2 linked regions of the Marinobacterium aestuarii genome follow. The protein of the gene in region 1 interacts with the protein of each later gene in a pairwise test. Links are inferred from orthologs where the notes say so. Each region holds a gene or a part of one and is shown in the gene's direction. Other genes may lie near its edges. The genes, in order: dprA and recA.

Region 1 (15,116 bases):
GATGTTTGGGACGTAAACCCGCAAATCTATAATCCGCATCTGATTTATCCGGGCGATATTATCTATCTGAGCTGGATAAACGGTCAGCCGCGCCTGTCGTTGCGCCCGGGTGGTACCCGGCTGAGTCCCAAGGCACGGGTCTCGCCACTGGATGATGCGATTCCGGCCATTCCGCTGAAAGACATTATCGCTTTCCTGTCTGACCACCTGGTGGCCGACGAGGATCTGCTGAACAATGCGCCTTATGTCGTCGGTGGCCGTAATGATCGGATACTTGCCGGTGCCGGCGATCGCGTTTATGCCCGCGGCGAGCTGAAATCCGATGAGCGGCTACAGGCGCTGTATCGTCCGGCTACCGAATATCGCGACCCTGTGACCGGCGAATTCCTGGGCTATGAAATGCTCAAGATCGCCGATACCGCGATTCCGGCCCAGGAGAAGGACATCATCACGCTGGATCTGCGCAAGACCCGTGAGGAAGTTCGTTTGCTGGACCGCGTGTTGCCCATTGAGGAAAGCCGCATCCAGTCGCTGTTTCAGCCTTCAGCGGTGCCAGAAGGCACTGAAGGTCTGATCCTCTCGGTACTCGGCGGAGTAGCCAAGATTGGCCAGTTCAACGCCGTTGCCGTCAATGTTGGCGCGCGGGACTCGGTGGAAGCGGGTAATGTCATGTCGATCTACCGTACCGGCGAGAAGGTACGGGATCCGGTTACCGGCGAGCGCATAGCTCTGCCGGACGAGCGTGCCGGTCTGCTGATGCTGTTCAAGGTCTTTGACAAGGTCAGCTACGGCCTGGTGCTCAACGCCAGCAACGTGATGTCGGTGGGCGACAAGGTCTTCGAACCCTGATTCAGGAATAATCTATGGGCAGCAATCCAAGGGACTGGATTGCTGCAAGCCTCCTGCCCGGAGTCGGCCCCATAGGGCTTAAAAGGCTTGCGGTAGCCGGTATTTCCCCTTCCCAACTCTTCTTGCATAACCCCGAGGCGCTGCGCCTTGTCGGGGCCCGTACCGCCACGCTGCGGGCGATGGAATCCCTGGATTACAGCAACAGCCCCCTGTTCGAGCGCCTGGAGAGCTGCCTGGCATGGCTCGAAGATGGCGACGCCTGCTGCCTTACGCTTGATCACACAGAATACCCTGCCCTGTTGCTGGAAATTCCGGACCCGCCGCCCTTGCTGTTTGTACGGGGTGATGTCGGCTGTCTGGCGATGCCACAGATGGCACTGGTGGGCAGTCGCCATGCTAGCCGCTCTGGTGTTGCCAATGCCTACAAGTTCAGCGCCGCACTGAGCGAGGCTGGCATGGTTGTAACCAGCGGCCTGGCGCTGGGTATCGACGGCGCTGCACACCAGGGCGCCGTCGATCGGCAAGGCGCCAGCATCGCCGTGTTCGGTACCGGGCTGGATGAGGTCTATCCGCGGCGGCATACGGCTCTGGCGCAGCGCATTCTGGATACCGGCGGTGCCTGGGTGTCCGAGTTCCTGCCGGGCAGTCGGCCCCTTCCTGCCAACTTCCCCAAACGCAATCGCATTATCAGCGGCCTCAGTGCCGGTGTGCTTGTGATTGAGGCGGCGCCACGCAGTGGCTCCCTGATCACGGCCCGCATGGCGCTGGAGCAGGGGCGCGAGGTGTTCGCCATCCCAGGCAGTATTCAGAATCCCGCCGCCCATGGTTGTCATCAGCTCATCCGTGAAGGTGCGGTGCTGGTTGAAACCGTGGCTCATGTACTGGAACCCCTGGCTGCATTGCTGGGATTCTACGCCGCTCAGAGCAGCAGTCCTGCCCCTGTTCCTGCCCTGGCGTTGCCTGCGGCCGAGGCGCAATTGCTGGAAAAAATGGGGTATGATATCGCCGATATTGACCAGCTGGTGGCCTTGACGGGCCTGCCAACACCGCAGTTAATGCCGTTACTGGTTTCTCTGGAATTGAAAGGCGTTATCGAGCCGGTAGCGGGGGGTTACCTCCGCTGCTCGTCCGATACCTAAATCGCTCAGGTAATACTCATGAACAACTGGCACCTGAATCAGGCGCTGCGTGCATTGCGTGGCGGCGGTGTTATCGCCTACCCGACCGAGGCGGTCTGGGGGCTGGGGTGCGACCCCTTTAATTCCTCTGCTATTGAGCGACTGCTCGAACTCAAGCGTAGGCCCATGCACAAGGGACTGATTCTGGTGGCTGCCGATATGGGTCAGATAAAACCCTTGTTGCAGGGACTGTCGGATGCCCAGCTGACTCAGCTTGAGGCCAGCTGGCCCGGGCCCGTGACCTGGCTTATTCCCGATCCCACAGGCTGGGCGCCCGAGGGCGTTCGCGGGCGCCATTCAAGCGTTGCGGTGCGGGTAAGTGCCCATCCTGTGGTGCGCAAACTCTGTGCTGCCTATGGCGGCCCCATTGTGTCGACGTCGGCCAACCGCAGTGCCGCGGCACCGGCACGCTCAAAACTGAAAGTGAATACCTACTTCGGTGCTGGGCTTGATTATGTGGTGCCGGGACAGCTGGGCAATCTTGGGCGGCCAACACAAATTTGCGACCTTGGCAGTAATCAATTAATTAGAAAGTAAGTATTTACTTACATGGTGAACGGATGAATCAACCCGATATTATGGCGGTAAAGGCTTATTTGCTGGAGCTGCAGGACCTGATCTGCTCAACCCTGGAAATTGCCGATGGCCAGCAGCGCTTTCATACCGACAAGTGGGTACGCAAAGCCGGCGGTGGCGGTCGTACCCGCGTCATGAATGACGGTGCCCTGTTCGAACAGGGCGGTGTCAATTTCTCCCATGTGCACGGTGATCAGCTGCCCGCCTCCGCGACGGCCCATAGGCCGGAACTGGCCGGGCGTACTTTTCAGGCGCTGGGCGTGTCCCTGGTGCTGCATCCGCATAATCCCCATGTGCCCACATCCCATGCGAATGTGCGCTTTTTCCTGGCTGAGAAAGAAGGTGAAGAGCCGGTGTGGTGGTTTGGCGGCGGTTTCGATCTGACGCCCTACTACGGTTATGACGAGGACTGCCAGCACTGGCATCAGGTGGCCAAGAAGGCCTGTGACCCTTTTGGGCCCGAGATCTATCCGCGCTTCAAGACCTGGTGTGACGACTACTTTTACATCAAGCACCGCAACGAGCCGCGCGGTATCGGCGGCCTGTTTTTCGATGACTTGAATGAGCTGGGTTTTGAGCAGAGTTTTGCGCTGATGCGTTCCATTGGCGATGCTTTCCTGCCGGCCTATGTTCCGATCATTGAGAAACGCCGCGATACCGCCTATGGCGAGCAGGAACGTGATTTCCAGCTGCACCGCCGCGGGCGCTATGTGGAGTTCAACCTGGTGTATGACCGCGGCACCCTGTTTGGTCTGCAGTCCGGCGGGCGTACCGAGTCGATCCTGATGTCGCTGCCGCCCGAGGTTCGCTGGAGCTATGACTGGAAGCCGGAACCCGGCAGTGCCGAAGCCCGCCTGTATGATCACTACCTTAAACCGCACAACTGGCTGGAGTTGGAATGATGGACAGGTACGCAGTTTTTGGCAATCCGATTGCGCACAGTAAGTCACCGCAGATCCACCGCCGCTTTGCCAGCGAAAACGGCCAGGAACTGACCTATGATGCGGTGCTGGTGCCCGAAGACGGCTTTGCCGTGGCGGTGGATGATTTCTTCACCCGGGGCGGCAAGGGTCTGAATATTACGGTGCCGTTCAAGCAGCAGGCCTGGGCCGCGGCACAGTGGCGCAGCCCGGCGGCGGAGCTGGCCGGCGCGGTCAATACGCTGTACCGCGATGCACAGGGGCGGCTCTGTGGCGACAACACCGACGGCATTGGCATGGTGCGCGATATTGTGCAGAACCACGGCGGCAGGGTGCGCGACGCGCGGGTGTTGCTGCTCGGTGCCGGCGGTGCCGTGCGGGGTGTTGTACAGCCGCTGCTCGAACAGCAGCCGCAACAGCTGGTGATCGCCAATCGCACGCCTGGCAAGGCGACCGAGCTGGCTGGGCTTTTTGCCGAGCTTGGTCCTGTGCAGGGCTGTGGCTTTGCCGATCTTGCAGGCCAGTCCTTTGATCTGATCATCAACGGCACTGCCGCCAGTTTGCAGGGTGAAGTCCCGCCCTTGCCCGCCGGCGTGCTGGCGGCGGATGGCTGGTGCTATGACATGATGTATAGCGCGCAAGTCACGGCTTTTGGACGCTGGGCACAGCAGCAGGGTGCCGCCAAGGTACTCGATGGCCTGGGCATGCTGGTGGAGCAGGCGGCTGAGTCTTTTCACATCTGGCGTGGTGTAAAGCCTGGGACCCGGAGCCTGGTCGATAGCTTGCGTGACTCCTTAACTGATTGATTAAAAAACGATAAGCAAGGCACGGATAGAGGCCCGCTGCCTTGCAAGCCGACCCCGCCGGAAGGTATAACAACTAGAAATGCCCCGGTGGAGTTGTTGCATGGAAAAGCTGAAGCCGTTAGCCCCCGAAGCGCTTTATCGTACCTGCGAAGCGGATCTGCTGCCGTTTCGAACCACGGAAACACTGGAGCCCTTTAGCGGCTTTTTCGGTCAGGAACGTGCCATTGAAGCGATGGAGTTTGGCGTCGGCATGCGCCGCCCCGGCTACAACCTGTTTGTGATGGGCAACCCCCATACCGGTCGTTTTTCCTTTGCCATGGAAAGTCTGCGTAACGTGGCAAAAAAGGAGCGTAACCGCCTCAAGGACTGGTGTTACCTCAATAACCTCTCCGACTCGCGCTACCCCCAGGTGATGGAGTTCCCCGCCGGCAAGGCAGGCCAGTTCCGCAAGGACATCGGCCGCATGATCGAGACGACCCTGACCGAGCTGCCTGCTGCATTTGAAAATCCGGGTTATCAGCGCCAGAAAAGCCGTATCGAGCGGGATTTTAACCGCCGGTACGATCAGGCAATCGAAGGTGTTGAACGTCAGGCCCGTGAGCACAGCATTGCGCTGTTTCGCGAATCCGGCACTATCGGTTTTATGCCCGTGGCCGAAGGCCAGGCGATGGACGAAGCGGCATTTTCGCTGCTGCCGGAAGAAGAGCGTGAGACATTTTCCCGCGCCATTTCACAGCTGGAAGACTGCCTCAACGACAGCCTGACCGAACTGCCGAAATGGCGCCGCGAGGCCGCCGAGCTGATGCGGCGGCTGGATCGGGAAACCGCCCTGCACGCCGTGGCACCGCTGATTCAGCCGCTGAAGGAAAAGTACGCCAATGTCTCGGGCGTACCCGAGTACCTGATCCGACTGGAAGTCAGCCTGGTGCGCAACTGCGGCGAAATTGCCGGTGACGACAAGGTGCTCGAAGCGCCTGATGCCGCACGCAAGGCCTATATGGAAGACACCTACGGTGTGAATCTGCTGGTGGATAACGGCAAGACCAAGGGCGCGCCTGTTATCCACGAAAGCCATCCCAACTATGAAAACCTGTTCGGGCGCATCGAGTACAACTCGGACATGGGGGCCATGGTCACCAACTTTACCCTTATTCGTCCGGGCGCCCTGCACCGCGCCAATGGCGGCTATCTGGTGCTGGAAGCAGAGAAGTTGCTGGAGCAGCCCTATGTGTATGGTGCGCTCAAGCGGGCGCTCAAGGCCCATGAAATACGTATCGAGAATCCGGTGAGCGAGTACACCGGCATCAGTACCATTACTCTGAGCCCGCAGCCCATTCCGCTGAAGGTGAAAGTGGTGCTGATCGGTGGCCGCGACATGTACTACCTGCTGCAGGAGCTGGATCAGGACTTTGAAAAGATGTTCCGCGTGGTGGTCGACTTCGACGAGGACGTCGAACGCAAGCCTTCCAGCATTCGCAACTACGCCCGCCTGCTCAAGACCCTGGCCGATGAGGAGGGCCTGGCACCGCTGACCCGACGTGCCGTGGCGCGTCTGGTGGAGCACAGCTCGCGTCTGGCAGCGGATCAGGAGCTCTTGTCGGCCCATATAGGCGAGCTGGTGGATCTGCTGTGCGAGGCGGATTACAAGCGCGTCAAGACGGGGGATGAGCTGATCAGCGACCGGCACGTCGAAATGGCGCTGGCGGCGAAGGAAAAACGCACTGGTCGCCTGTCGCAGAAGATCCTCGACAGCATTCTGAATCAGACAGTGCTGATCGATACCCAGGGCGAGGCGGTGGGCAAGTCCAACGGCCTGACCGTGCTGCAGGTGGGCGATGTTTCCTTTGGTACACCGGCACGCATTACCGCCACTGTGCATCCTGGCAACCGCGGCATTATCGATATCGAGCGTGAAGTGGCGCTGGGCCAGCCGATCCATTCCAAGGGGGTGCTCATCCTGTCGGGCTACCTTGGGCACAAGTATGCTCAGGACTTCCCGCTCACCCTGTCGGCCAGCATCGCGCTGGAGCAATCCTACGGTTATGTGGACGGTGACAGCGCATCCCTGGCGGAGATCTGCACCCTGATCTCGGCGCTGACCCATATTCCGATTCTGCAGCACTACGCCATTACCGGTTCCATTAACCAGTACGGCGAGGTGCAGGCCATTGGCGGCGTGAACGAGAAGATTGAGGGCTTCTTCAAACTCTGCGAGACCCGCGGCCTCACCGGACAGCAGGGCGCGGTGATTCCAAAAGCCAACGTGCGCAATCTGATGCTGAAAAAAGATGTCACCGATGCGGTGAGCGAGGGCCGGTTTCATATCTATGCCGTCGAGACCGTGGATCAGTGTCTTGAAGTGCTGATGGGGCGCAGTATCGGCAAGAGCAAGGCCGATGGCAGCTTCACCCAGCGTAGCGTGAACCATGCGGTAACCAAGCGACTGCGTGAGATCGCCGCTGCCAAGGCGTCCTGACGGGCGCTCTGGCGTTTTAGCCTCTGTGTCCGTCAGAACGCGCTGTCAGACTGCCTGAAAGGCACAGAGGTGGTTGTCCCAGGCCAGGCGGTCCAGCCGCATGTCCTGCATCAGCGGCTCGCGCACGCCTTCTCGCGGGTAGAGCCAGTAGACCCGCCCATTGCCACTGCTGGCAATAAACTCCCCCGGCGTCGCGGTGGCGGCAAGACCGCAGCCATCGCGCACCTCCAGGCTACTCAGATAGGCCGCCTGATCAATATCCCAGAAGGTAATCAGACCGCCGCGCGGTGCGCTGATGGCAGCAATCTTGCCGCTGCTGTCTATGCGCACGCTGCCGCAGTACTGCGTCATCTGGCGGTTGATCGCCTCAGGCGCACTGAGCGCTTGCAGTTCCTGACCACGGCGGTGCAGTGCGACCAGCGGTTGGGTGTCCAGCGGGTCGCCTTCATATTGCATGGCCATAACGACGGCCCCGTCCGGGCTCAGATCCAGATGACGGATACTCAGCTGGTGCTGCTCAGGCGGTAGCATGCGCTGCTCGCTGATCTCGCCTGTGGCCAGTTTCAGGTAGGCAAGGGAGGGCTGCATGCTGTCGAGGTTGAGTTTCAGGCGCCCCTGGGTACGAATGCCGCCATTGGCGACGATGATTTCATCGCCCGCATGGTTGAGCAGCAGCTCGTGCGGGCCTGTGCCGCCACTGCTGAACTCAGTCACGGGCTGAAAGCCGTTCTGGGCATCGCGCAGGCTGATGCGTCCTGCGCCGTCGGGCACCGTACTCTCTGTGGCAATCAACCAGCGGCCATCGCGACTGAACAGCGCATGGCCATAAAATAGCCGGCCAGGTGCAGGTTCAATGCGCTGTACCAGGGCCTGGCTGCGATAGTCCAGCACATCGATAAAGGCGCCGGGGCGTTTGGCGACCACAGCCACCCAGGGTTGACTGGGATGGGCCGCGACATGGTGTGCCCGGGCGAGCAGCCGGTGGCGCAGGCGCAGTGCGCCCTGGGTATCGCTGACAATCAGCCAGTGCTGCTGCCGGCTATCGCTGGCGGCGCTGGCCAGCAGCCAGCTCTTATCGTCGGCGGGGCCTGCTACAGGCGGCTGGGCCAGCAGATTCGGTGCCGTCAGGGCACCGGCGAGCAGCAGGCTGAACTGGCGCCGATTAATCCCCGTCATGACAGCAGGACCCTGATGTTGCCGTACAGACTGAGCTGGCACAGGTTAGTCCCCGTCACGGCTGTTGAACCCCAGTTGTGCGTTAATGGCAGGCATGGCGTTATAGAGGGCGTGATCCAGCTCTTTCAGGGTGGCTGAAACGGCTTTCAGCTGGGCATAGCTGTCGGCGTCCTGCAGTGCGGTGGCGAAGTCGCCGGGCACCGCCTCCAGCTGGCTGCGCGCCTGGCTGAAGAGCCCGCTTATCTGGTCGGCCTGGGCACTGGCACCCTGCTCTCGCAGGATCAGATCAAGGCTGGGGGTCCCCTCTGCGTAGAGTGCCTGCAGTGCCGTCAGGTTGGTGTTCAGGCTGCGAAGTGATTGGCCGCTGCGCCAGTTTTCGGCGCGTTGCAGTCGTGCCGCGGGCTGATCATTGCCCAACACCAGTTCCAGCTTGCTGTCGCGGATGACTTCAATCGGTTGCACCAGGGAGCGCAGCAGTTCAAGGCTGAGATCCGGCAGCCCCAGGGAAGAGACTTCGTCGTCATCTTCAGTGGCCTGGCCTGCGAAATCCGGGGTCTGCCATTCGCTGTGCATCGCCTGGGCGGTGTTGGCCAACTCGGTGCTGATGGCGATTGCGAGGGCGCAGGCATTGGCTTGCTGCTGCAGCCGTGGCAGCGCACCTGCGTCATAGAACAGGCGCTCCAGCGCCGGGAACCCCTTGATCGATACGCTGGCATGGCGGAAGAAGTCCGCATCATAGTTGCCGGCGTCTGGCCCCTGCAGCGCTTCTTTGAGCTGGCGGCCGATGATGCCCTTGCGATCCGGCCAGAACTGGATGCCATAGTTGCGCATCAGCAGCTGAACCGGGCCGAACTGTACATGCTGGATGCCCTGCCAGGCCTGCAGACTGGCTTCGAAGGCTTGGCGCAGCTGGGGAAAGTCGGCGCTGCTGCGGGTCTCGCACCAGTGCGCGCTGGTGTCGGCCAGGGTCTGGCTCTGCAGCGCCAGTTGCTGGTAACGGGGCTGGATATGGCCGCTGATGGCACTGGCATTGAAGGCATCCCAGTCGATGGGCGTTGCTGCCTGGGTCAGGCCCGTGAGCAGCAGGCTGGAGCCTGCCAGCAGTTGGGTGAGTCGAGAGGAGCTGTGCATTTAGAGTGACTCCAGAAAACGTATCAATTGGGTTCGTTGAGGGGCCGGCATGGTGACGACCCGTTCGCGGGCGGCGCGGGCTTCGCCGCCGTGCCAGAGCACGGCTTCAAGCAGGTTGCGGGCGCGGCCGTCGTGCAGAAAATAACTGTGTCCGTTGACCGCCGCGGTCTGGCCTGTGCCCCAGAGCGGCGCGGTGCGCCACTCGCGGCCGCTCGCGGCGAATTCGGCGCGCTCATCCGCCAGGCCCGCGCCCATATCGTGCAGCAGCAGGTCGCTGTAAGGCCAGATGGACTGGCGGCTCAGGGCCGGCAGTTGCAGGTTCTCGGCGGTAACGAAGTGCGGCTGATGACAGGCTGCGCAGCCAACGTCCTTAAACAGTGTCTGGCCGGCCAGTACCTCGGGGTCAGCGGCAGAGGGGCGCGGCGTTACGGCTAAATGCTGGCTGTAGAACAGCAGCCAGTCGAGCATCTGTTGCGAGGCTTCGAGCCCGTCCTGCCCCGGAGTATTGCCGTCGGGGGCCTCTGTGCAGGCTGTCTGCCGTGGGCTGCAATCGCCGCTGGCAAGGGGAAACAGTGGGTTGCCGATGCCGATATCGCCTTGCAGTGCGCTGCTGTTCTGTTGTGCAAGGCTCGGATTACCGGCTTTCCAGCCAAAGCGCCCCAGGCGGGTGGTCTGGAGGGCCTGGTCCCAGACACTGTTGGGGCGCCCGGAGATGCCATCGCCGTTGCTATCATCTGGGTCGGCCAGGCTGAGAATATCGGCGTCGCTGATCTGCTCCAGCAGGCCGAGCCCCGCCATGGCGGGCGCGATACGCGGAGACATCTGCAGTTCGGGGTGCAGTGGGCCATGGGCTGGCGCCAGAATGCGGTAGCTTGGCGTGCGCAGCCAGGCCTCTTCACCACCCGATAGCGCAACACGGGCTTCCTCGTAGCTGACCTGCAGTTGCCCCTCGGCCACCATGCCTGGCACGGCGAAGGTTTGCAGCTGGGTGCCATAGGCGGGTTCCGGTATTACGCCACGGCGGCGCAGCAGTTCCGGATCGGCGTCCTTGTCGATCGGGATACTCAGACGCAGAAACAGTGAAACAGAGTTGTCATTCGGGCCTGCGGGGGGGCGCCCACGGCCGTTGTTGATATGACAGCGCTGGCACGAACGGGCGTTGTACAAAGGGCCCAGGCCATCGCTGGCGGTGGTGGAGGAAGGGGATGAAACCCAGAGTTTGCGAAAAATGGCCCGCCCGAGGGCGAAGGTCATCTTGTCGTCAAAGGCAAGATTGGCGGCGCTGCCGGCAAAGGCGCCCGGGGACCTTGACAGGGGTTTGGTGGTTGCACCGCCGGGGCGTGTTTCCGTCAGGGTTTGTGGTTGTTCAGATTCAGACGGCGGGCGAGCGACATCCGCCGCAGCAATCATGGCCGGGCCGAGCAGCAGTACAGCACTCAACAGGCAAGGTCTCATGGGCTTAGGACAGTGCCCGGCGCTTGGCGTCGGGGCTTGTCGTGCAGTCTCTTAGGCAGCGGCGTTACGGGGCCTGTACGGCGGCCGGGTTGTCCAGGCTGTCGGAGCCCTCAACATTGACCTGACCCAGCTCGAGGCGGGCAATGACTTCTTCGGTGGTGCGCGTCTGGGCGATCAGGGAGTCGACAAAGGCCTGGATGCGGGCGCCGCCGGCGGTATTGCCGGGCGCTATCATGACATCATAGGGCTCGCCGGCTGCGGCGGAATCCACCATCACCTGGGCGGCCAGCTGGGTCTGATCCAGCTGCTGGCGCAGGCGCTTGTCCAGTTCAGGGTCGACGCTGGCGACCAGTGCCGCCAGCGAGGGGCCTTGCATCAGGCTGCCGTCGATACGGCTGTATTTGCCCAGGTAAACATTCTGGATGCCTTTGGCATCATAGAAGTGCGACCAGTGGGTGTTGTCCGAGAAGCAGTCGTGCTCTTCTTCCGGGTCATGCAGCATCAGGCCCAGCTTGGTGCGCTCGCCGGCCAGTTCGCCGTAGGCCAGGCTGCCCATGCCGGTGGTGATAGTGGCCAGGCCGTCGGTCACCGACTTGGCCGTCAGTTCGCTGCGGGCGGCGCCACTGGCCTGCCAGTTGCCCACCATTTCTTCCAGGTCCTGCACCAGCAATGCGCTGGCCGCACGCAGATAGTCGCCGCGCCGGTCGCAGTTGCCGCCGGTGCAGTTGCTGCTGTCGTAATCGGTGGCGGGCCTCTCGCCGGCACCCAGCGTCATGCCGTTCAGGTCCTGGCCCCAGAGCAGAAACTCGATGGCGTGATAGCCGGTGGCGACGTTGGATTCGACGCCGTCGATTTCATGCAGAGATGTGGACAGCAGCTCAGGTGTAATGGTGCTGGCATCCAGGGTACGGCCGCCTATTTGCAGGATCGGATTGGCGATGATGTTGGCGCTGTAGAAGGGGTTTTCGTCCGATTCTTCGCCGTAGCTGTCCGTGGCGACGTAGTCGATCAGACCCTCGTCCAGCGGCCAGGCATTCACGCGGCCTTCCCAGTCATCGACGATGCTGTTGCCAAAGCGGAAGGCTTCGGATTGCTGATAGGGCACACGGGCCGCGATCCAGGCACTGCGGGCTGTCTGCAGCGTCTGCTCGCTCGGCGTGCTGATCAACTGTTCAATGGCGCTGTGCAGGGCACGGGCGCTTGTCAGGGCGTCGCTGTAGGTTGCCAGGGCCAGGTCCGCATAGTGCGTCACTATGGCCTGTGAATCCACGGAAGTATCGGTTCCGGCGGCCTGGGCCTGAGTTGAGCCCAGCATGCAGGCCAGCGAAAGGGACATCAGGGTGCGATTGAATGGCATTGTGCGTGTTCCCGGGCTCAGCGAATGTTGAGGCAAATGCTAAACGGAATGCGAACCGTTATCAATGGTGGTGTCCAGTTGGCGCGAATCAATACCGGGAATCCACACCTTTTCGGACCCTCTATTGCAACTAACCAATTGTATTGCCGAAGAAAAATAAAAATTACCCGAGCCTGCCTAATGACGGCCGTCCCCACAGGACGCCAATGCCCTCCCGCCCATCCTGCTGATTCTGGCGCTGCAGCGGCTTACTAAGGGGCCCGCCCTAGTCCGAGATCGGTTCGATAGGTCAGCACGGGGCGGTTCAGGTGACGCCGGCGATCACGAAAAGATTGAAGGCATCTGCAAGCTCTGCGAGACTCTGGGGTCGGCCTGTATGGCGCGGCAGCTCCCCGGTCCAGGTTGTGTAACCTGAAGCAGAAACAGGCCGCGAAGGTCGCGCTGACCGGCGCTACTTTACCCTGCGCGGCATACCTCATGCGGTGAGCCGGAGCCGGCGGAATATCGCCAACACCAACGCCTGACGAGACGCCACCAGGGACGGACCATGAACAAGACAAGACAAGCGATTTCGACCGTCGCCCTCAGCATCTGCGCAGCCCTGACCTGCAGTCTTGCCGTGGCCGCCCCAGCGCCAGTGCAGCTTGAGCAGGGCTGGGACGCGGCGGCGCGCGACGAAGTGCATCACCTGAGCTTCGGCTCCCGCATCCTTCCCTACGCCTGGTTGCTGCACCTGGAGCGCGCCGACAGCACTGAGTTGCTGCGCAGCGACGGTTACCTCGACAGCCTGGGCTTCATCCCGACCGGGGCCAGTGCCGCCAACCCCGATGCGCTGCCGATCGGCTTCAGCCGCACCAGCGATGACAACGGCGACGTCTGGGCGGGTCTCACCTGCGCCGCCTGCCATACCGGTGAGCTGAGTTACCAGGGGCAGCAGGTGCTGATCGAGGGTGGCGCGGCGCTGATCAATTACAGCGGCCTGGAGCAGGCACTGGTCGATGCGATTACGGCCACCCTCGGCGACGCGCAGAAATTTTCCCGCTTCCTCGCTGGCGTACAGCCGGCCGACACCGCTGTGCTGCGGGGGCAGCTCGAGCAGCGCCTGGGCTACCTGCAGCAGCGCCAGCGAACCAATGCGTCCGAAACGCCCTATGGCCCGGGCCGGCTCGATGCCTTCGGGCAGATCTTCAATACGGTCGCTGTCGAGCTGCTTGGCCTGCCCGCCAACGCGCGGCCGGCAAATGCCCCGGTGAGTTTCCCCTTCCTCTGGGGTGCCTCGCACCTGGATCTGGTGCAGTGGAACGGTTCGGCGCCGAACCAGGCCCCGGGGCCCCTGGTGCAAAACGTCACCACTGCACTGGCCGTCTATGGCACTGCTGATCTGAAGGACTATTCGGGAAGCGCCGGCTACCCGAGTTCGGTTGAGCTGGTCAACCTCGGCACCCTGCAGGATCACTTCTACCAGCTGCAGGCGCCCCGCTGGCCGGAGGCACTGTTCGGCGCGCTGGATGAGACGCGGCGTCAGCACGGCGAGACGCTGTACAGCGACAACTGCCTGCGCTGTCATGCGCTCAGTGATCGTGCGCAGCCGGATCGCGAGCTGCGTGCGATCCTGGTGCCGCTGGCCGAGATCGGCACCGATGCCACCATGGCGCGCAACTTCATCGACGCCACCGCTGCCACCGGGGTGCTTGAAGGGCGCGACCAGATGGTGCTGGCTGGCACGTCCTTCGGCGCCGAGGCCCGCACCGTCGACCTGGTAGTTCACGCTGCCATCGGCGCTACGCTGCGCCACCCGCTGGATGCCGTCAGGGCGTCGCTCGAGGGTTATCACGCGGTCTACAGCGCGCAGGTCAGCAGCAACCCCGAATTCTACAAGGCCCGCCCGCTGAGTGGCATCTGGGCCTCGGCGCCCTATCTGCACAACGGTTCGGTTCCGAACCTGCACGCCCTGTTGCTGCCGCCTGAACAGCGACCTGCGAGCTTCGGGCTGGGCAGCCGCGAACTGGATCCGGTGGCGGTGGGTTATGTGGATGATGCCGGCGGCGACCGCTTCGATACCCGCCTTGCGGGTAACAACAATGGCGGCCATGTCTACGGCACCGGCCTGAATGAAGAAGAGCGTATGGCCCTGATCGAGTACCTGAAAAGCCTCTGATCACGGCCCCTGGAACAACTGACGTAGCTGGTAAGGATAATGACAAGAAGAAATACCCCTGGGTCGCTGAGTCTCATGGCCCGTCTCTGGCTGCTGATTGGCAGGCTACTGAAACGGCTGCTGCTGCTTGCCCTGATGCTGGTACTGGTGGCGCTGGGTGGCTTTGCCTGGTATGTGCTCTGGCCGGTACAGGGGATGGCACCGCTGGAGTCGGTTGATGAGCTGGTCTACCTCGACCAGGGCTGGAACAGCGACGATCGCCAGACCTACTACTACACGCCCCAGGGCACGTTCATGCCCCAGGGCGCGAGCCTTGGGGCGGTGCGCTACGATTGGTTTGTGCACCTGCGACTGCCCTTTTCCGAGCAGCGCTTGGCTGATCCCGAGTACCTGCGCCGCTATCGCTTTCTGGTGGACCCGGCGCCGACGCCGCAAAACCCCGACCGGCTGCCGGTCGGCTTCACCCGGCATTTCGATACGCAGATCGGCGAAGAGGTGCTCGATATCACCTGCGCGGCCTGTCACAGTGGCCAGCTGCACTACAACCGCGGCGACAAAAGCTACGCGCTGCGCGTCGATGGTGGTCAGGCAATGCATGCCCTGACCGACAGCGCCCGGGGGCAGTTTGCACCGATGCTGCTGGCGTCTCTGGCCTATACCACGGTCAATCCGCTCAAGTTCGACCAGTTCGCCCAGGATGTTCTGGGCAGCCGCTATCCGGCCGGCAAGGCGCAGCTGCGCAGCAATCTCTGGACGTCGCTGCAGCATTTCCTCAGTGATCCGCAGAACAATCCGTTCAAGCACCTGTATCCGGTCGAAGAAGGCTATGGCCGTACCGATGCGCTGGGACGGATCGGTAACACCGTCTTCGGCGACCACCTGATCGAGCAGAACCTGCAGGTCGGCTCGGCGCCGGTCAGCTACCCCTATCTCTGGAATATCTGGAAGTTCGACTGGGTACAGTACAACGGTTCAGTGGCGCAACCGCTGGCGCGCAACATCGGTGAGGCTCTGGGGGTCGGCGCCCGGTTACC
Region 2 (15,047 bases), 670 kb from region 1 along the record:
TTACCGGGGCGGCGCATTCAGCGGCACGCGGCTGGCCTCCAGGGCACTGGGTACGCTGTGTGGCGGCTTTGAATCGCTGCACAACCGTTTTGGCTTTGCCCTGAACCAGGTACCGCTTAATGGCGGATCCCTGGTGTTGATGTTGCGCGAGTGGACTGAAGCTGGCCTTCTGACCCGCGATTACCGCGTCCTGCCGTCGCCGCCGACTGAGTCCGGAGTACCGGCTGAGCTGGCGGCTGAATGTCCCCCCGCGCCGACCCTGGCGTCTGAACGCGTTGAGGCGAAAGTTACAGATGTGCCGGTTGCTGCCGAACCTATGCGTAGTCCGCTGGTGGCGGAATCGACGGTTGATCTGGGCGCCGACACACCCGCGTGCGAACCGGTGGAGATTCCGGCCGCGGCCTTTAACGCTGCTGCCGATACTAAAACGCCTGTCCCTGCGAAGCGGGCGTCCAGTCGAGTGTCGGTGAACGGTGCCAGCGCCCGGGAGCTGGCGCTGATAAAGGGCATCTCGCCACGCCTGGCGGCCGCCATCATCAGCGACCGTCCTCACGCTAGCCTGGATGCCTTGTTGCAGGTGCGCGGCATTGGCCGGCTGACCCTGGCGCGCATTCGCCCCTCTCTGAGTCTCTGAGTCGGGACTGGTCGTTGCACTGCGCGAGTGCGGCTGGCATCTTGGGTGATTCGTGATTCGTGATTCGTGATTCGTGATTCGTGATTCGTGAGCCGTAATTTGTGATTCGTAAGTCGTGAGTCGATATCAGGCGCCTTACTGGAGGGTATCTATGCAACAGTGGGTGGAACAGATCGCGCAGCGGATGCTGACGCGCCATTGGATGCTGGCAACGGCGGAATCCTGCACCGGCGGCTGGGTGGCGCAGGAGCTGACGGCCCTGGCGGGCAGTTCGGGTTGGTTCGACGCAGGTTTTGTGACCTATTCCAATGCTGCCAAGACTCGCATGCTGGGCGTGGCGCCTGAGCTGATAGAGCAGGAGGGGGCGGTGAGCGAGGCGGTGGTGCGGGCCATGGCAGAAGGTGCGCGGCGCCAGAGCGGCGGGCAACTGGCAGTATCCATCAGCGGTATAGCCGGGCCCGGCGGTGGCAGTGAGCTGAAACCCGTGGGGACTGTCTGGTTCGGCTGGGCCTGTGAAGGCCTGCCGACTGAGGCGCAATGTCACCTGCTGGCGGGGGATCGTGCAGCGGTGCGGCGCCAGGCGGTAGAAATCGCTCTGCGCGGCCTGCTGAAGCAGCTCGAAAAGGCCTGAAGGGGCGATTGGTGTCTGCAGTATAAAAAGCACTCAAAGAGGTTGCATTCCGAAAGCGATCTGGAATAATACTGTCCAAACATACAGTATCCGGTTTGGCACCAGAGTGCTGTATCCGACTAAGCGCAAGGGGTGGAAAATGGACGCGAATAGAAAGAAAGCGCTCGACGCGGCACTGGGGCAGATTGAACGTCAGTTCGGCAAGGGTGCGGTTATGCGCATGGGCGATCAGCCCCGTGAAGCCATTCCATCGGTCTCGACCGGCTCCCTTGGGCTGGATATCGCACTGGGCATTGGCGGCCTGCCCTACGGGCGTATCGTTGAAATTTATGGGCCTGAGTCTTCGGGCAAAACCACCCTTACGTTGCAGACGATTGCCCAGGCCCAGCGCCAAGGCAAGACCTGTGCCTTCATTGATGCCGAGCACGCGCTGGATCCGATCTACGCCGAGAAACTGGGTGTCGATGTCGATAATCTGCTGATGTCTCAGCCGGATACCGGTGAACAGGCGCTGGAAATTGCCGACATGCTGGTGCGTTCCGCCGCTGTGGATATGATCGTCATTGACTCAGTGGCGGCACTCACGCCCAAGGCTGAAATCGAAGGCGAGATGGGTGATTCCCACGTCGGCCTGCAGGCGCGTCTGATGTCCCAGGCGCTGCGCAAGCTGACCGGTAACGTCAAGAACACCAACTGCATGATGATCTTCATCAACCAGATTCGCATGAAGATCGGTGTCATGTTCGGCTCGCCGGAAACCACCACCGGTGGTAATGCCCTGAAATTCTATGCGTCCGTACGTCTGGATATCCGTCGCATTGGTGCGGTGAAGCAGGGTGATGAAGTTGTCGGCAATGAAACCCGCGTCAAGGTTGTGAAGAACAAGGTGGCGCCGCCCTTCCGTCAGGCCGAGTTCCAGATTCTTTACGGTCAGGGTATCTACCGCATGGGTGAGGTGATTGACCTGGGCGTGCAGCAGGGGCTGGTGGACAAGTCCGGCGCCTGGTATGCCTATAAGGGCGACAAGATCGGCCAGGGCAAGGCCAATGCGGCCAAGTATCTCGAAGAGCACAGCGAAATCGCCACCGAGATTGAAAATGCCATTCGCGAGAAACTGCTGGCCAAGCCCGCGCCCAAGACCAAGGCGGAAGAGCCTGTCAGCGAAACAGAAGATCTGAAATTTTGATCGCAGGCACCCCTGTGTATTAAGTTGATACTTTAAAGGCTCCTTGGTGGAGCCTTTTTTGTGCTCGTTTATTAATAAGAGGAGTCTGCTGGTGGTAGATATGGACGTGAGCGGTGTCGTTGCAGTGCGTGCAGTACCGGCGCTGGAGAACTTGCAGGCGATATTTTTTGATTTTGATGATGCCCTGGCGCAGTCGCTGGATATCAAGGCTGAAACCTTCCTGTCGCTCTTCCCTGAGCGCAGCGATGCACTGCGACAGCAGATTCTGGCGTTCTTCGTGCACAACACAGGACGGTCGCGCAGTACCAAGCTGCGCCATGTCTATAGCGAAATGCTGCAGGAGCCCTTGAGCGAAGAGGCGCTGGCGGCCCTGTGTCAGCAGTTCGCCGAGCGCAGTATGGGCGCGGTGATCGATTCGCCGGAGGTGGCTGGTGCCGATGCGCTGCTGCGCTTGCTGCAGGCGCGAAGCCTGCCGCTGTTCGTGGTGTCCGGCACGCCTGAAACCGAGCTGGTACAGGTGATCAAGGCCCGCGGCATGGCGGGCTACTTTGCCGGGGTGCGGGGCACTCCGGTGGACAAGGAGATCAATATTGCCGAGCTGCTCGATACCCACCGGCTGGATGCGTCGCGCTGTCTGATGGTAGGCGACGGCCGGGTTGACTACATTGCGGCCGAACACAATCGCATGCCCTTTGTCGGTGTGGTCAAGGGCGCCAACCCCTTTGCAGAGGGTATCCCGGTGGTGGCGGATCTCACCGAGCTGCAGCAGATACTGTGGGGGAATTTGCCGCCAGGCTGATACAAAAGCCGGCGCTGAGCGTACAGATAGCAGAAGCCTCCACGGGGGCTATTTAACCAAGAGGGATCTGCCATGCCCGTTATTCTGTATGTGCTTTTTATAGTGTCGTTGTTGCCGGTCGTGCTGGCCGGTGTGACCAATGTTTGTCGCATGCGGCAGTTCGAGCGTTTTGACAATCATAATCCGCGCCAGCAGCAGGCTCGGCTGGAGGGCATGGGTGCCCGTGCCCATGCGGCCCAGGCCAATGCCTGGGAGGCGCTGATGATCTTCAGTGCCACCTGCCTGATCGCCTACGCCGGCGGCGCTGACCTGACGGCGCTGAGCCTGGTGGCGCTGATCTTTCTGGCCTGCCGCATTGCGCACGCCGTTTTCTATCTCGCCAATCTTTCAGGGCCGCGTTCGCTGGCCTTTGGCGGCGCCATCTTGTGCTCGTTGTATATTGTGTTTCAGGCCGCAGCCCCGGGTTAAGTCGTTACAGCGGCAAGGGGGCCTGGGCTTTGACTTCGCGCAAGGCAAAGTTGCTTTCGATTTCCCGTACCATGCGCAACAGCTGTATCTGGCGCACCCAGCGGTCGTAGTCGGGCAGGTCGCTGACGACAACTTCGAGCAGGTAGTCGGCCGAGCCCGATACCGTATGGGCGTTGATAACCTGGGGCATGCCCAACAGTGCCTGCTCAAAGCCCGCAACGGATTCGATACCGTGATCCTGCAGTTTGACCTGCACATAGACGGTCATGCCAAGACCTATGGCCTGGCGGTTGAGCTGGACCCTGTAGCCCTGAATGACGTCGTCGCTTTCAAGCCGGCGCAGACGCCGCAGGCAGGGAGAGGGTGACAGGGCGACCGCATCGGCGATATCGGCATTGCTGAGGCGGCCATCGCGTTGCAGGGCCTGCAGTATCTTCAGGTCGATGCTGTCCAGTTCGGCTTTTTTAGTCATGGGGCTTTTGTTAACCGTTATTGCTAAAAATAGAGTCTCTGACGCCATAATCATCCCAAATTGGCTGTTTTTGCAAGCAAGTCGGCACGATTCGTTTTGCGTCTTTGCCCGATAATAAGGCCTCAAAATATCCGGCACAGGCAGGGATCATGGAGCAATATCGCGGCGAACCGCTGGTGAATGCAAAGGGACTGGCGGCCATGGCCGTAACGCTGTTGATCTGGGTCGGCTTTCTGCTGTCGCTGCGGGCCGAGAGTCAGTCGCAGCTTACGGCGACGGATCTTGCACTGCTGCGCTTTGGTCTGCCGGCCCTGTGCTTTGTGCCTTGGCTGCTAAAGCGTGGCTCGGGTATTCGCCAGATCCGCAGGCGCCATGGCCTGATGCTGTTGCTGGGCGGCCTGCCATTCTTTTATCTGATGTCCTGGGGCAGCGCTCTTGCGCCGGCGGCCCATGCCGGCGCTCTGGTGCCGGGTACAGCTCCCCTGTTTGTCACGGCTCTGGCGGTGCTGTTGTTTGGTGAACCCCTGCCGCGGCGTCGCCTGCTGGGGCTTAGTGTCATTCTTGCCGGAGTGCTGCTGTTGCTGGGCACCAGTCTGTTCGAAATGGATACCGGTTACTGGCGTGGTCATCTGGCGTTTCTCGGTGCCAGCCTGTTGTGGGCGTTCTATACCCTGGGTCTGCGGGTGCTGGGTGTTGGCGCCCTGCAGGCCACGGCGCTGCTGTGTTGTGTGTCCTCCCTGGGGCTGCTTGTATTGATGGGGTTTGGGCTGGTGGAATCGAAACTGCTATCGGTTGGCTGGGCTGAACTCTGGCCCTATCTGCTGACCCAGGGGTTGGGTGCCGGCATCGTTGGCGGCTTTAGTTATGGCGTCGCAATTCGCGAACTTGGAGCTGAGAAGACCGCAGCGCTGGGCTCTTTCACGCCGGCATTGGCAGCACTGGCGGCTATCCCGCTACTAGGAGAGACGCTGGCGCCGTCGACCCTGACAGGCGTGACCGTGATTATGGCCGGCGTGCTGCTGGCCAGCGGCGTGCTGGCGCGCCGCCCTGTTGCCTTGATACAGGCTCTGTAACCTTCATCTGCGCAGTGCCTGTTGTTCGGGCACTTGCCGCTTGCTTTTCACTTTCCCCTTTTGCCTTTCTGCTTTCATCTAGCTCCTTGCCCATTTGCGACCTGTCTGTCTGCCGCGAAAGTCTGCTTATGTGCGACAGCGACCCAGGTCGGTGTCGTAAATGAATATCATCAGGACGCCGGTGAACACTTTCCCTTGGGAGTTGAGGGCTACTATCGGTTCCATGACGCGTTGTTCTGTGGGGGAGCTGCCTGTCCTGATCTCAACTTTCACCGCTGTGGCGGTGGATCTGTTGACCTGAATCCCGGTGCGCGCTGCGCGCCACTAAAACCTTGTACTCAATTCCCGGCTGAATGTCCTGGCGAGGAGATTTTTAGATGTTTAATAATAATGACCTGATTCAGAATTTCGATGCAGACCTGTGGGCGGCCATGACCGCTGAGGTACAGCGTCAGGAAGATCATATCGAACTGATCGCCTCTGAAAACTACACCAGCCCGCTGGTGATGCAGGCGCAGGGCTCGCAGCTGACCAACAAATATGCCGAAGGCTACCCGGGCAAGCGCTACTACGGTGGCTGCGAATACGTCGATGTGGTTGAGCAGCTGGCCATCGACCGTGCCAAGGAGCTTTTCGGTGCTGATTACGCCAACGTGCAGCCGCACTCCGGTTCCCAGGCCAACGCCTCTGTTTACATGGCGCTGTGCGCACCGGGCGATACCGTGCTGGGCATGAGCTTGGCCCACGGTGGTCACCTGACCCACGGCTCCCACGTCAACTTCTCCGGCAAGATCTACAACGCCGTGCAGTACGGTCTGACTGAAAACGGCGAGATTGATTACGATCAGGTTGCAAGCCTGGCCCGTGAGCACAAGCCAAAAATGATCGTGGCGGGCTTCTCTGCCTACTCCCAGGTTGTTGATTGGGCGCGTTTCCGTGAAATCGCCGACGAAGTGGGCGCTTTCCTGTTCGTCGACATGGCCCACGTCGCCGGCCTGATCGCTGCGGATCAATACCCCAACCCGGTACCTTTCGCCGATGTGGTTACCACAACGACTCACAAGACGCTGCGCGGCCCCCGTGGCGGCCTGATTCTGGCCAAGGCCAATGCGGATATCGAGAAAAAGCTGAACTCCGCCGTATTCCCGGGTGGCCAGGGCGGCCCGCTGATGCACGTGATTGCTGCCAAGGCCGTGGCGTTCAAGGAAGCGCTGCAGCCTGAATTCAAGCAATACCAGACTCAGGTGGTCAAGAACGCCAAGGTCCTGGCCCAGGTGTTTATCGATCGCGGCTACGATGTCGTTTCCGGCGGTACCGAGAACCACCTGTTCCTGCTCAGCCTGATCAAGCAGGGCCTGACCGGCAAGGACGCAGACGCAGCTCTGGGGCGTGCCTCCATCACCGTCAACAAGAATGCCGTGCCTAACGATCCGCAGTCACCCTTCGTGACCTCGGGTCTGCGTCTGGGCTCGCCGGTGATCACCACCCGCGGCTTCAAGGAAGCGCAGTGTGAAGCTCTGGCTGGCTGGATTGCCGACATTCTGGATGCCATGCAGGCCGGCGACGCCCAAGCCGCTATCGCTGCAGTAAAAGACAAGGTCCAGGCTCTGTGTGCGGACTTTCCGGCGTACCGCTAAGCTTGATTCGCTGCGGGCACCTGCGGGTGCCCGGCTTTAGCATCACACATGCATGAATTATCCCGGTCTGACCGGGAGTCTAGGGGGAGCTGGCACTATGCAGCATTATTCCGGTTTCGGGCTGTTGAAACATGCCCTGAATTTCCACGAAAACTGGCAGCGCGTATGGCGCAATCCGACGCCGAAGAAAAAGTACGATGTCATCATCGTCGGCGGCGGCGGACATGGTCTGGCAACAGCCTATTACCTGGCCAAGGAACACGGCATCACCAATGTCGCAGTGATCGAGAAGGGTTACCTGGGCGGCGGCAACACGGCCCGTAACACCACTATCGTACGTTCCAACTACCTGTGGGACGAAGCGGCGCACCTGTACGAGCACGCGATGAAACTGTGGGAAGGTCTGTCGCAGGATCTGAACTACAACGTCATGTTCTCCCAGCGCGGCGTGCTTAACCTGGGCCATACACTGCAGGACATGCGTGATATCGAGCGCCGTGTAAATGCCAACCGCCTGAACGGCATCGACGGTGAAGTACTGGACGCCAAGTCCGTGCAGGAAATCGTGCCGATCATGGATTGCTCCGCCAATACCCGCTATCCGGTTATGGGCGCCTCCTGGCAGCCGCGTGCCGGTGTCGCCCGTCATGATGCTGTGGCCTGGGGCTTTGCCCGTGCCGCCGACGCGCTTGGTGTCGACCTGATTCAGCAGACCGAAGTGATCGACATGGTCATCGAAGACGGTGCCATCACTGGCGTAAACACCAACCGTCACGGCGTGATCAGCGCTGATCGCGTAGGCTGCGTGGTGGCCGGTAACTCCAGCGTGCTGGCCGGCATGGCCGGTTTCAGCCTGCCGCTGGAAAGTCACCCGCTGCAGGCCCTGGTATCCGAGCCGATCAAGCCGATCCTCGATACCGTGGTCATGTCCAACCACGTACACGGTTATATCAGCCAGTCCGACAAGGGTGACCTGGTTATAGGCGCCGGTATCGATGGCTACAACGGCTACGGCCAGCGTGGCTCCTACCCCACCATCGAGCATACGGTGGCGGCGATTATCGAGCTGTTCCCGATGTTCAGCCGCGTGCGCATGAACCGCCAGTGGGGCGGCATCGTGGATACCTGCCCGGATGCATGTCCGATCATTTCCGATACGCCGGTTGAGAACCTGTTCTTCAACTGCGGTTGGGGTACCGGCGGCTTCAAGGCGACGCCGGGTTCCGGCAATGTGTTTGCGGCGACCCTGGCCAAGGGTGAAGCCCATCCGCTGGCCAAGCCGTTCTCCATGTTCCGTTTCCACAACGGCTCGCTGATCGACGAACACGGCGCTGCCGGCGTCGCACACTAACGGGAGTTATAACGATGTTCTATATCTACTGCCCGCATTGTGGCGAACACCGCGAAGAAGAAGAGTTTCATGCCAAGGGTCAGGCTCACCTGGCCCGGCCGCTGGATCCGGACAACTGCACTGACCACGAATGGGGCGAGTATCTCTACATGCGCAAGAACCCCCGTGGTCTGCATCATGAACTCTGGATACACGCTACCGGCTGTCGCAAGTTCTTCAATATGACGCGCGACACCGTGAGTTACGAAATCAAAGAAGTCTACAAAATCGGGGAGCGGCCGACCGTGGTCGCCGCCAGCTAAGGAGCGGACATAATGAGCCAGAAAAATCGTCTCGCCTCCGGTGGACGCGTTGACCGTGCCAAGGCGCTGAATTTTAGCTACAACGGTCGTCAATACCCCGGTTTTGAAGGTGATACCGTCGCCTCGGCCCTGCTGGCCAATGGCGTTGATATCGTCGGACGCAGCTTCAAGTACAGCCGCCCGCGCGGCATCATTGCCGCCGGTGCCGAAGAGCCCAACGCGGTCCTGCAGGTTGGTGCAACTGAAGCCACCCAGGTGCCCAACGTGCGCGCCACTCAGCAGAACCTGTTCAACGGCCTGGTGTGCAGTGCCACCAATGGCTGGCCCAATGCCGACCTCGACCTGATGGGCTATGTCGGCAAGGTTGGCGGGCGCATGATGCCGCCGGGTTTCTACTACAAGACCTTCATGTACCCACAGTCAATGTGGGAAACCTACGAGAAGTTTATCCGCAAGGCCGCGGGCCTTGGACGTTCGTCCACCGAACGTGATCCGGATATGTACGACAAGGTTAACCATCACTGCGATCTGTTGATCGTGGGCGCAGGTCCTGCCGGTCTTGCGGCGGCGCTGGTTGCAGCCCGCAGCGGTGCCCGCGTGATGCTGGCGGATGAGCAGAGCGAATTCGGTGGCTGCCTGCTGGATACCCGTGAAACTCTCAATGGCCGTCCGGCTGCTGAGTGGGTTGCCACTGTGGTTGCAGAGCTGAAACAGTACCCCGAGGTACTGTTGCTGCCCCGTTCCACCGTGAACGGTTACCACGACCACAACTTCCTCACCATCCACGAGCGTTGCACCGATCATCTGGGCGACCAGGCACCGGCAGGTCAGGTGCGTCAGCGCATGCACCGTGTACGTGCCAACCAGGTTGTGCTGGCCACCGGCGCCCACGAGCGTCCGCTGGTATTTGGCAACAACGACGTGCCGGGCTGCATGCAGGCTGCGGGCGTATCGACCTATATCAATCGCTATGCGGTCGTGCCGGGTAAAGAGCTGGTGTTGATGACCACCAACGACCATGCCTATCAGACGGCGCTGGACTGGCACGACGCCGGCCGCAAGGTGGTGGCCATTGTCGATACGCGTCAGAACCCCAAGGGCGATCGCATTGACGCGGCCAAGTCCCGTGGCCTTAAGATCATTGCCGGTTCCGGCGTGATTGAAGTGCAGGGCAGCAAGCGTGTGACTGGCGTATCCATAGCACCGCTGAATGCCACCGGCGATGCGCTGGCAGGATCGGTTGAACGCCTGAGCTGCGATACCGTTGCCAGCTCTGGCGGCTGGAGCCCCGTTATTCATCTGTCCTGCCATACCGGCAGCCGCCCCGAATGGCGCGATGATGTGATTGGCTTTGTGCCTGGTAAAACCGTGCAGAAGCAGCACTGTGCCGGTGGTATCAATGGTACTTACAGCCTCAAGGCGGTGCTGGAAGAGGGCGCCCGTGCCGGCGCTGCTGCCTGTGAAGCCGCAGGCTTTGGTGATGCCGCCAAGGCCGCTCTCAAGGAGATGCCGCTGCCGCTGGCCGAGGAAGTGCGCGAAGGCAAAGCCATGGCGCTCTACCACATACCGCACACCAAGCCGACGTCGCGGGCACCGAAACAGTTCGTTGATTACCAGAACGACGTTACCGCGGCTGGTATCGAGCTGGCGACGCGCGAGGGCTTTGAGTCCATCGAGCACGTCAAGCGTTACACCGCCATGGGCTTTGGTACCGATCAGGGCAAACTGGGTAACATCAACGGCATGGCGGTTGCTGCCAAGTCGCTGAACCAGACGATCCCCCAGACCGGCACCACCATTTTCCGTCCCAACTACACGCCTGTGACCTTTGGTGCCGTGGCCGGTCGTGACTGCGGTGCGCTGTTCGACGTCAACCGCTTCAGTGCCATGCACAAGTGGCATCTATCCAACGGCGCGCTGTTCGAGGACGTGGGCCAGTGGAAGCGTCCCTGGTATTTCCCCCAGGGCGGCGAAACCATGCAGCAGGCACTGGATCGCGAGTGCAAGGCAACCCGCGAAAGCGTGGGTATCCTCGATGCCTCTACGCTGGGCAAGATCGATATTCAGGGCAAGGATGCGCGTGAGTTCCTGGCCCGTGTCTACACCAACGCCTGGGCAAAGCTGCCGGTCGGCAAGTGCCGCTATGGCCTGATGTGTGGTGAAGACGGCATGGTATTCGACGATGGAGTAACCTCTTGCCTGGCCGACAATCACTTCCTGATGACCACCACAACCGGCGGCGCACCGCGGGTACTGGAATGGCTGGAACTCTATCATCAGACCGAGTGGCCGGAGCTGGAAGTCTACTTCAGCAGCGTAACCGATCACTGGGCCACCATGACGATTTCCGGCCCTAACGCCCGCAAACTGCTGAGCGAGCTGACCGATATCGATCTGGACCGTGATACCTTCAAGTTCATGGACTGGCGCCAGGGTGATGTGGCCGGCGTGCCGGCGCGGGTATTCCGCATTTCCTTCACCGGTGAGCTGTCCTATGAAATCAACGTTCAGGCCAACTACGGTCTGCACGTATGGGAAAAACTGTTCGAGCACGGTGCCAAGTTCAACCTGACGCCTTATGGTACTGAAACCATGCACGTGCTGCGTGCTGAGAAGGGCTTCATTATTGCAGGTCAGGATACCGATGGTTCCGTGACCCCGATCGATCTGGGCATGAGCTGGTGTGTGTCCAACGCCAAGCCGTTCAGCTACATCGGCAAGCGCGGCATGGCCCGTGAAGACTGTGTCCGCACCGATCGCAAGCATTTGGTAGGCCTCAAAACCCGCGAGCCGAAGACCGTGATTCCGGAAGGCGCCCAGGCGGTCAATGACCCCAAACAGCCGATCCCCATGACCATGCTGGGTCATGTGACCTCGAGCTACTACAGCGCCAACCTGGGTCATTCCGTGGCCATGGGCTTTGTCCGCAACGGCCACAACCGTATGGGCGAAACCGTGTTCTACCCGCTGGCCGATGGCCGTGTGATCGAAGCCGAAATCTGCAACCCGGTGTTCCTGGATCCCAAGGGGGAGCGTCAAAATGTCTGACATCATTGCACCAACCAAGCCGGCCGCAGTTGAAGCGGCCCCCGTCGCAGCTGTTGCCCTGATGGATCAGCTGGCCGACGCCAGTATCCGTGCCGAGTCGCCGCTCTATCACGCGGACCTCGCCACAGTGGCAAAACAGGGGCCCAAAACCGGTGGCGTTACGCTGCAGGAACACAAGCTGTTGGGTCACCTGGTGATCCGCGGTAGCCAGGACAATGCCGGCTTCCTGGCCGGCGCCAGGGCCGTGCTGGGGTTTGATCTGCCGACGCAGCCGCTGACGGCGGCCGAAGACGGCGCCCTGTCGGTGCGCTGGATCGCACCGGACGAGTGGCTGGTGATCCTGCCGGGCAGGGAGGCTTTCGCGCTGGAAAACCGCCTGCGCGAAGCCATGAGCGGCCATGTCGCCATCGTCAATGTCAGCGGTGGTCAGACCGTACTGGAACTGTCCGGCCCTGATGCCCGCGCGGTACTGAAAAAGTCCACGCCCTACGACGTGCATGACCGCAACTTCCCGGTCGGCAAGGTCGTGACCACCGTTTTTGCCAAGAGCCAGGCGGTGATCCGTCGCACCGGCGAGCAAAGCTGGGAACTGGTGATTCGACGCAGCTTCGCCGATTACCTGTGGCTCTGGCTGCAGGATGCCTGTGCCGAGTTTGGCTTGGTCGTGAAAGACTGAGTGGCAAGGGGAAAGGTTCAAGGAGCAAGGGAAAAGGCGCAAGCCTGATACCCGAGGAAACCGCAGGCCGGACGCATTGCTTGTTCGGGCTGCGGCTAACGAGGACTTGATATGACAGCAAAACTGAAACCGTGGATCTTCACGGCACACTGTCCGAGCCGCCTGGGCACCGTTGATGTGGTGACCCGGTTCATGGCCGAAACCCGCAACTATGTGCTGGAAATGCAGTCCTTTGACGATCACGAACTGGATCGTTTCTGTATCCGGGTGGAGTTCCGCCCCGAGGATGACAATTTCAGCGAAGAGGCCTTTAATGGCGCCTTTGCTGAGCGGGCTGCGGGCTTTGATATGGAGTGGCAGCTGCGCACGCCGGAGCACAAGCCCCGGGTGGCGATTCTGGTATCCAAATACGATCATTGCCTCAATGATTTGCTGTACCGCTTTCGTACCGGTCAGCTGAATATCGAAATCCCGGTGATTATCTCCAATCACCCGGATCTGGAACCCCTGGCGCAGTGGCATGGCATTCCGTACCACCACCTGCCCATTACGCCGGATACCAAGGCCGAGCAGGAAGCTCAGGTATGGGAGCTGATTCAGCAATACGATACAGAACTGGTGGTACTGGCGCGCTACATGCAGGTGCTGTCACCGGATCTGTGCCGCAAACTGGATGGCTGGGCCATCAATATTCACCACTCGTTGTTGCCGGGCTTCAAGGGCGCCAAGCCCTATCATCAGGCCTGGGCCAAGGGCGTCAAGCTGGTGGGTGCCACGGCACATTATGTCAACAACGATCTGGATGAAGGGCCTATCATCACCCAGGGCATTCAGCCGGTGGATCATGCCCAGTATCCGGAAGATCTGGTGGAAAAGGGTCAGGACATTGAGCGTGTAACCCTGTCCAGAGCCATCCGCTATCACATCGAAAAACGTGTCTTTGTGCTGGGTCAGCGCACCGTAGTCTTTTCCGACTAAGGGCGCTCCCGACATCTGATACAACCCTCACCCCGGGCCTGGCAACCGCTCTTAGAGCTCCCCCAAAACGCCAGGTTCGGGGCCCTCCTGCCGCCTTTTTCATGACTCCTTGGTCCCGCGCGCCCCCTGCGGCTATTACCGGCTGTGTTCCGTCTGCCAGCTTCTGGCCTGCTCCTGTGCCTGGGCGATTTCGTTAATACTCAGCTTGTCGGTCAGTATTTCCAGCGCCGGATGATGGGCTCCGCTGGCTCTGGCGATGCTCAGCCACTTGTAGGCGCGCTGAAAATCCTGGCTTACGCCACGTCCCTCCAGGTACATCAGCCCCAGGTTCGTCTGGGCACTGGCGAATCCCTGCTCGGCGGCGAGCTGATACCACTTGAAGGCACTGCGCTCGTTTTTGGCCAAGCCCAGGCCCTGTTCGTACATCAGTCCCAGATTGAACTGCGCATTGACGTGCCCAAGCTGTGCTGCGCGGCTGTACCACTGCGCTGCCGCCGGCAGGTTTTGGGCGATGCCGCGGCCGGCGTAATACTTGCCTGCCAGGTGATACTGGGCGTACATATGTCCCTGCTCCGCCGCCTTGAGATACCAGAGTGTCGCGGTGTCGTGATTCTGCCCCACGCCTTCGCCGCGTTCGTACATGCCACCGAGGATAAACTGTGCCCGGCTGTTGCCTTTCTCGGCCACGGGTGTAAACCAGCGGGCGGCGGTTACCGGATCCTCAGCTACGCCCAGTCCCTCGGAATAGATAAGCCCAAGATTGTACTGGGCAGCAGAGTCGCCCCGTTCGGCCAGGGGGGTAAAGTGCGCCAGTGCCTGGGCGTAGTCACCGTTTTCGTAAGCGTTGAAGCCAGTCATGAAGTCGGCGCCGGGCTCGGCGGCAAAGGTGGGGGGAGTCAGCAGTAGCAGTAGAGTGCCAAGGCTGGCAGCTATGGTCACTGAGGCGGCCCTGGTGCGTCGAGCAGGCTTGCCGGGGGCTGTGGATGTTGCTGGCCGGTTGAACATGGCGGGAGTCCCTTTTTGACAGCGAGGTGCAGCATTCATTGGAGTGAATGTTATAAAAATAGCAAATCAGAGCAAGGCTGAAAAAATCTGGCGCCGCGCTGCGCAAAATAACAGTGCTAGTCAGCGGCGGCAGGGCTGTGATTGACGGTTTCCTTGCAAGGCTAGCATCAGTCGGAATCAGCGTCCGCCTCAAACTGCGCAAAGGCCTCGGCACCGGTGAGGTCTCGGGTTCTATTGGCGAAGGCGTAGAAGGCCGGCTTTTCGTCGATGAATACCTGGTGACCCAGCACCAGGTTCGGGTTGTCTTCCAACAGGCCGACGGGTACGAAATACTGCCGGCTTTCAATCAGACGATAGAACAGGTGGCTGCCGCAGGCGGTGCAAAAACCGCGCTCCGCCCAGTCGGATGAGCGAAATACACCGATATAGTCGCTACCCGCAAGGGTGACGTCGGTACCGCAGCCGCTGACCAGCAGCGGGCCACCGGTCCAGCGGCGGCATTGCCTGCAGTGGCAGGCGCCGACATCCAATTGCATCTTGCGTACGCTGATCGAGGTCTTGCCACAGAGGCAGTGGCCCTGGGCGGGCTGAGTATCCGGCATGGTCAGGCTCCGGCAGGTTGGAGTGAGAGTCCGACTTACTATAGCAGCCTGTGGATAAGCTGGAATTTACAGCGGCCTCAGCGGCCGCGGTTCTGCCGTGCCTGGCTGGGTGACTGGCCGAAATAGTCGCGATAGCAGTGGCTGAAGTGGGTGGTGCTGACGAAACCACAGGCGACCGTAATAGC

What was found.
Region 2: the proteins of dprA (region 1) and recA interact in binary tests that used the Bacillus subtilis proteins (3 or more experiments, as listed by UniProt). The link is inferred for Marinobacterium aestuarii from one-to-one orthologs.

The regions. Positions count from the first base shown.
Region 1 is NZ_CP015839.1:28,985-44,100, forward strand. Bases 1-2,925 are described here. They hold dprA (DNA-processing protein DprA), read left to right. Parts: upstream 1-863; coding sequence 864-1,988; downstream 1,989-2,925. Other genes in these bases: A8C75_RS00115 (LysM peptidoglycan-binding domain-containing protein), read left to right, coding at 1-849; tsaC (L-threonylcarbamoyladenylate synthase type 1 TsaC), read left to right, coding at 2,007-2,564; hemF (oxygen-dependent coproporphyrinogen oxidase), read left to right, coding at 2,588-2,925. In the rest of the region: more of hemF, read left to right, coding at 2,926-3,505; aroE (shikimate dehydrogenase), read left to right, coding at 3,505-4,329; A8C75_RS00140 (Lon protease family protein), read left to right, coding at 4,430-6,805; A8C75_RS00145 (DUF1513 domain-containing protein), read right to left, coding at 6,851-7,981; A8C75_RS00150 (imelysin family protein), read right to left, coding at 8,027-9,112; A8C75_RS00155 (di-heme oxidoreductase family protein), read right to left, coding at 9,113-10,552; A8C75_RS00160 (imelysin family protein), read right to left, coding at 10,632-11,924; A8C75_RS00165 (di-heme-cytochrome C peroxidase), read left to right, coding at 12,472-14,082; A8C75_RS00170 (di-heme-cytochrome C peroxidase), read left to right, coding at 14,122-15,116. UniProt on the Bacillus subtilis protein: Protein that helps load RecA onto ssDNA during transformation. Binds cooperatively to circular ssDNA, is able to bridge different segments of DNA. Favors the loading of RecA onto SsbA- or SsbB-coated ssDNA and formation of RecA-DNA filaments.
Region 2 is NZ_CP015839.1:698,273-713,319, forward strand. What follows is about bases 572-3,427. They hold recA (recombinase RecA), read left to right. Parts: upstream 572-1,404; coding sequence 1,405-2,451; downstream 2,452-3,427. Other genes in these bases: A8C75_RS22895 (ComEA family DNA-binding protein), read left to right, coding at 572-634; A8C75_RS03040 (CinA family protein), read left to right, coding at 786-1,265; A8C75_RS03050 (HAD family hydrolase), read left to right, coding at 2,552-3,250; A8C75_RS03055 (MAPEG family protein), read left to right, coding at 3,323-3,427. In the rest of the region: more of A8C75_RS22895, read left to right, coding at 1-571; more of A8C75_RS03055, read left to right, coding at 3,428-3,718; A8C75_RS03060 (Lrp/AsnC family transcriptional regulator), read right to left, coding at 3,723-4,190; A8C75_RS03065 (DMT family transporter), read left to right, coding at 4,340-5,263; glyA (serine hydroxymethyltransferase), read left to right, coding at 5,641-6,900; A8C75_RS03075 (sarcosine oxidase subunit beta family protein), read left to right, coding at 6,998-8,251; A8C75_RS03080 (sarcosine oxidase subunit delta), read left to right, coding at 8,266-8,553; A8C75_RS03085 (sarcosine oxidase subunit alpha), read left to right, coding at 8,566-11,601; A8C75_RS03090 (sarcosine oxidase subunit gamma), read left to right, coding at 11,594-12,277; purU (formyltetrahydrofolate deformylase), read left to right, coding at 12,389-13,255; A8C75_RS03100 (tetratricopeptide repeat protein), read right to left, coding at 13,391-14,260; A8C75_RS03105 (GFA family protein), read right to left, coding at 14,428-14,862; A8C75_RS03110 (GlxA family transcriptional regulator), read right to left, coding at 14,940-15,047. UniProt on the Bacillus subtilis protein: Multifunctional protein involved in homologous recombination, DNA repair and competence.